Linked DNA regions of Thiorhodovibrio frisius. The protein of the gene in region 1 interacts with the protein of each later gene in a pairwise test. Links are inferred from orthologs where the notes say so. Each region holds a gene or a part of one and is shown on either strand. Other genes may lie near its edges.

The links.
Region 2: the proteins of recR (region 1) and recO interact in binary tests that used the Escherichia coli proteins (3 or more experiments, as listed by UniProt). The link is inferred for Thiorhodovibrio frisius from one-to-one orthologs.

The regions. Positions count from the first base shown.
Region 1 is NZ_CP121471.1:1,018,930-1,021,907, forward strand. Bases 15-2,978 are described here. They hold recR (recombination mediator RecR), read left to right. Parts: upstream 15-1,157; coding sequence 1,158-1,799; downstream 1,800-2,978. Other genes in these bases: dnaX (DNA polymerase III subunit gamma/tau), read left to right, coding at 15-699; Thiofri_RS04940 (YbaB/EbfC family nucleoid-associated protein), read left to right, coding at 783-1,106; Thiofri_RS04950 (histidine triad nucleotide-binding protein), read left to right, coding at 1,868-2,212; minC (septum site-determining protein MinC), read left to right, coding at 2,233-2,978. In the rest of the region: more of dnaX, read left to right, coding at 1-14. UniProt on the Escherichia coli protein: May play a role in DNA repair. It seems to be involved in an RecBC-independent recombinational process of DNA repair. It may act with RecF and RecO.
Region 2 is NZ_CP121471.1:2,679,944-2,682,699, forward strand. What follows is about bases 1-2,742. They hold recO (DNA repair protein RecO), read right to left. Parts: upstream 1,910-2,742; coding sequence 1,091-1,909; downstream 1-1,090. Other genes in these bases: tal (transaldolase), read left to right, coding at 1-272; pdxJ (pyridoxine 5'-phosphate synthase), read right to left, coding at 331-1,098; era (GTPase Era), read right to left, coding at 1,928-2,742. Outside these bases: more of era, read right to left, coding at 2,743-2,756. UniProt on the Escherichia coli protein: Involved in DNA repair and RecF pathway recombination.

The DNA of each region.
Region 1 (2,978 bases):
GATAGCACGTCAGCACCGCGCGCCGGCACCCGTGGGGGAGGAGCCGGACCCGCGCCTGGACCCTCCGGCGCTCAATCCGGCACCCAAACTGGAATCCAGTCCGGAAATCACGCCAGCCAGGGAAGCAAGGCCGCAGAAGCGCTCCCTCGGGCGAGCAAGGTGGCTGAACCCTCTTATCCCGAGTCAGCGACAACGCAACCAACCGCGCCAGCGCAACCGACCGAGTCCAGGCGCCCGGTGGCGCGGGCGAGTGCTCGCGAACCTGAGGTAGTGCAGCCGGCGATAACACCAGGCGTGGTGCCGCCTCTGAATGGCGACCGGGACTGGCATGCGCTGGTCGAGCATCTGCCGGTGAACGGGCTCGGTCGTCAGTTGGCCTCGCACTGCGCCTTCAACTCCTGGGCCGGCGGTGAACTGCACCTGCATCTTGAGCCCGACTGCGAGCACCTGATCAAGGCTGACGCAGCGGAGCAGCGGCTCGCGCAAACCCTGCAAGAGGTGCTTGGCCAGCCGGTGCGGCTGCGGATCGAGGCGCGACGCTCGGCGAACGACACCCCGGCACGGGCGCGGGCGCGCGAAGAACAACGGCTTCAGCGCGAGGCCGAAGTGCTGGTGCGCGAGGATCCCATTGCCTTGGGACTGGTGTCGCGACTCAATGCAGAATGGGTACCGGGGAGTTTTCGCGCTACCGGCGCCTGATCGGCCCCCAATCGGAATAGCCAAGGGGCAGCGGATACCGGCAGGGATCAAGAATTCCATCGAAAAACGACAGAGGATCATGCATGAAAGGCGGAATCGGGAATATGCTCAAGCAGGCGCAGAAAATGCAGCAGGAGCTGCAAGAATCGCAGGAGCGCTTGGCACTGGAGGAGGTGACGGGTGAGTCGGGCGGAGGCATGGTGAAAATCACCATGACCGGCAAGTATGAGGTGCGCAAGGTGGAACTCGACCCATCGTTGCTCAGCGACGACAAGGAGATGCTTGAGGATCTGATTGCCGCCGCCACCAACGATGCCGTGCACCGTGTCGCTGAAAAACAAAAGGAAAGCATGGCAAACCTGACCGCAGGCCTGCCGCTGCCGCCGGGAATGAAGCTGCCGTTCTAGCCATGAGTTCCGGGGCAGGGCGGGGATTGCCAAGGCCCGTTGCAAGACCTGATGCCACCACCGGATGTTGTGCTGCCTGAGTGTGTGACCAGTGCCGTGTCAGAATCCAGTCTGCTGCCCGAATTGATCGACGCCCTGCGCTGCCTGCCCGGAGTCGGGCCTAAGTCAGCCCAGCGCATGGCGTTTTATTTGCTTGAGCGGGATCGCGACGCCGGTCGGCATTTGGCCAGCATGATGGCAGCCGCCATGGATCGGATCGGGCGTTGCCAGTCCTGCCGCACTCTGACCGAAGCGCAGCTGTGTGGTATTTGTGCGAATCCAAAGCGCGATCAAAGCCTGGTCTGCGTGGTAGAAGGTCCGTCGGACGTTGCGGCAATCGAGCAGGCAACGGAGTTTAGCGGCGGCTATTTTGTGCTTGGCGGACGTCTGTCGCCGCTCGACGGCATCGGCCCGGAAGAACTTGAGCTTGGGCTCTTGCAGCAAAGGCTTGCCGCAGGCGGCGTGCGCGAGCTTATTTTGGCGATCAGCCCCACCATTGAGGGGAGTGCCACTTCGCACTATATCGCCGAGATGGCCGCCGCTGTGAAGGTGCCTGTCACGCGCATCGCCCACGGCGTGCCTCTGGGCGGGGAGCTTGAGTATGTCGATGGTGGCACCCTGGCCCATGCCTTCTGCGGTCGCCAGCCGGTTTGAGTTTTCCTTCCGTGCATCGCTCCGAGATGGCAGAATGCGAAACAGCATTATCAGGAGGCCGAGAAGTTATGTCAGAGACTGTGTTCGGTAAAATCGCGCGCGGGGAGATGGACGCCGACATCCTTTATCAGGATGACGAGGTTGTCGCCTTTCGCGATCTGAATCCTCAGGCTCCGGTGCATATTCTGATTATCCCGCGCAAGCCTATTGCCACACTGAACGACGTCTCCGCCGAGGATGCCGCTCTGATCGGGCGTTTGTTTCAGGTCGCATCCATGTTGGCCGCGCGCGAAGGCGTGGCCGAGCAGGGCTATCGCACCGTCATCAACTGCAACGCCCAGGGCGGGCAGACGGTTTATCATCTGCATGTGCACCTGCTTGGCGGTCGTGCGTTGCAGTGGCCGCCGGGTTAGTGGTAGGCGGAGAATTGACTGTGGAGACAGAATCCGAACAGAATGGCTCGCAAAACGTCCTGGAGATCAAGGCCGCGTCTTTTACGCTCCCTGTGATTCGGGTGTTGCGGGTGGATATGAACGAGATTGCCGATGAGATCACTGCCAAGGTCGAGCAGGCACCTGATTTTTTTCGGCATGCTCCAGTGGTCATTGATCTGACTGGGCTCGATGATCCCGCCGCCGAGATCAATTTTCCACAGCTCGTCGGGATGTTGCGTGGCTATGGTATGCTGCCCATCGGGTTACGCGGTGGCAGTCCGGAGCAGCAGAGTGCGGCTCGAGCGATGGAGTTGGTGTTGATGAGCGACGGCGGCCACCGACGCATGCATCAGATCCCCGTTAACGACGAGTCGAACGCGCAGGCACACAAGCAGGCGGAAAACCGACAGGCCGGCGAAAATGCCGCGCATGAGAATCCAGATCAAGACGAAGCAGCCCAGACTGAATCAAGCCAGTCCGAATCAAGAACCGGCGACACAGCAGTCGAAGGTGTTGGTATCGAGTTTGGCTCCACGCTGATCAACCGCCCCGTGCGATCTGGGCAAAAGGTCTATGCCGCCGGCGGCGATTTAACGGTCACCGCTGCGGTCAACTCGGGGGCCGAGTTGATGGCCGATGGCAATATCCACATCTACGGCCCGCTGCGCGGTCGGGTATTTGCCGGGATCAAGGGTGATACCCGGGCGCGGATATTCTGTCAGGATTTACAGGCGGAACTGGTGGC
Region 2 (2,756 bases), 1.7 Mb from region 1 along the record:
TTCTGGCACTGGCCGGTTGTGATTACTTGACCATTTCTCCGGGACTGCTGGGCGAACTGGCCGACCAAGACGGCTCGGTTGAGCGCAAACTGGATGCCGAGGCGGCGCGCGCCATGGACATCGAGCGAGTGAGTTTCGATGAAAAAGCCTTCCGCTGGGGACTCAATGAAGTCGCCATGGCGACCGAAAAGCTGGCGGAGGGCATTCGGCTGTTCACTGCCGATACCGAGAAGCTTGAGGCTTTTGCGCGCAAGACTGGCAGCGGCACTTGATCGGTTTTTGCTGATCAGGCGCGCGATAGGCTGCGGTAAAGGGGCGCCGGCATTCGGGTCAGGCGCCCTGCCCGTCCGCGCTGGCGCGCGCGTCTCGCATCCGGGCTTTCATCTCGGCTACGGCGCGCTCGAATCCAATAAAGAGCGCGCGTGCGACGATTGAGTGGCCGATATTCAGCTCGCGGATGCCGGCGATTGCGGCGATGGTCGACACATTGTGATAATCAAGCCCGTGACCGGCGTTGACCTGCAAGCCAAGTGATTGGCCTTGGCGGACGCCCTCGGCCAGGCGCTGCCGCTGGGCTGCGCGTGTCGGCTGGTTTTTCGCGTCGGCATAGTGCCCGGTGTGGAGTTCGATCACGGGCGCGCCCACCTCGGCTGCGGCCTGGATCTGCTCCGGCTCGGCATCGATAAAGAGCGACACCCGCACACCCCCTTCGGCCAGTTCGGCGCAGACGTCTTTCATGCGCGCGCGCTGGCTGGCGACATCCAGGCCGCCTTCAGTGGTGAGTTCCTCGCGTCGCTCCGGCACCAGGCAACAGTCGCTCGGGCGATACTGGCTGGCGATGCGAATCATCTCTGCTGTCGCGGCCATTTCAAGATTCATGCGCGTTTGCAGAGTCTCTGCCAGCAGAGCGACATCTCGGTCCTGTATGTGGCGGCGGTCCTCGCGCAGATGCAGAGTGATCGCGTCGGCGCCGGCCTGCTCGGCCAGCAGCGCAGCTTGCAGGGGCTCAGGGTAGCGGGTACCGCGCGCCTGGCGCAAAGTCGCGACATGGTCGATGTTCACACCCAACAGGATGGATGATCCAGCCTGATTATGCATGATTTGATTCTCCGTGGATTGCTTGGCTGGCGGGTTGCTCGGCTGACTGTGGCGGGCTTCGGAGACTGCCGTCCGCATGGCCCGCGCTTGCATTTTCCGCAGCCGCTCCCTGGCCTGGAAGAGCCCGAAACAGCTCGCGACTGCGCAGTGGCTTGTTGCCCAAATGCGGCGCCAGTGCCCGTCGCAACAGCGTTTTAGCTTCGCGCCGATGCCTGGGTTCCAGTGCCTCGCCACGGACAAGACGGCCCAGGGTCTCTCCGCTTACCGACTCGGGCCCCGCTGCCAGCGCGCGGCGCAGACCTTGCTCGGGGTAGAGAACGTAATGCTCCTCTGAGCGAACTGCAATATCCTCATCGGCCAGCCGATTCAGGTCCAATGCATAGCCCATGGCGGCCAGCAGGCTCAGTTCAAACTGACGCAGGCCAAGATCGGGTGAATCGGAGCTGCTCAAGGCTTCGAGCACCATCTGGTACGCGGGAAAAAGACTCTCCGGCGCTTCCTGACGGGGCCAGAGCCGCATTAGGAGTTCGTTGACATAAAACCCGCAATAGAGGCTGGTGCCGATCAAGCTCAGCGCGCGGCCGGCAGCTTCGGCGCGCGTGAGTGTTTTCACCTCCCCGCGACCCGTCCAGCCAAGCCACAGGGGCTGAAACGGCTGGAGCAGAGCGGCCTGCGTTGACCGCGCCCGTTTGGCGCCCTTGGCCACCATCGCCAAGCGCCCGTCCTCTGCGGTGAACAGCTCGAGCAGCAGGCTGGTGTTGGCATAGGGGCGGCGGTGCAGGACGAAGCCGCGTTGCAGGCGTGCTTGCATGCGTTAGACAGGCGCGCGTCAGCGACGCGTATCGGCGGAGGTCAGATCATTCAGGGCTGTCTCATCGCGCGTCCAGCCCTTTTTGACTTTGATCCAGAGTTCAAGATGGACCGAGGTTTGGAACAGTCGCTGCATGGCCTCGCGTGCGGCCGTGGCTGTGGCCTTTAATGCCTCGCCGCGATGGCCGATGAGAATGGCTTTCTGCGAGTCGCGTTCAACCCAAATCAGGGCATTAATCCGATAACGATTGGGTTCTTCATGAAAGCGCTCAATGGTGACCGTGGTCTGATAGGGTAATTCATCACCATAGCGGCGCACCAGTTGCTCGCGAATCAACTCGGCGGCGAGAAAGCGCGATGAACAATCGGTGAGTTGGTCGTCTGGAAACCAGTTCTCGCCTGAGGGTAATCGTGTGAGTAGTTCCTGTTCGAGTTGCTCGAGCCCATCTCCAGTGCGAGCGGACACTGGCACCAAGCACTGGAAAGGATGGCGCTCGGCAAGCCCGTGCAGAAAGGGCAGCAGTTTTTCCTTGTGATCGAGCCGGTCGATCTTGTTAATGACGGCAATAACAGGCGATTGCGCATCGGTCAGGGCGCCCAGAGCAAGTGCGTCTTCAGGGCCGAATTTCACGGCTTCAACCACCAGCACGGCGAGATCGACATCGGCAATGGCCGCGCGCGCGGCGCGGTTAAGTTTGCGATTAAGCGCATGATCACTGCGATCATGAATGCCTGGAGTGTCGACAAAGACCAGTTGTCCGCCCTCAAGCGTCTTGATGCCGACAATGGTATCCCGGGTGGTCTGCGCCTTGTGCGAGGTAATGGACAGCTTCTGCCCCAGCAGCCGA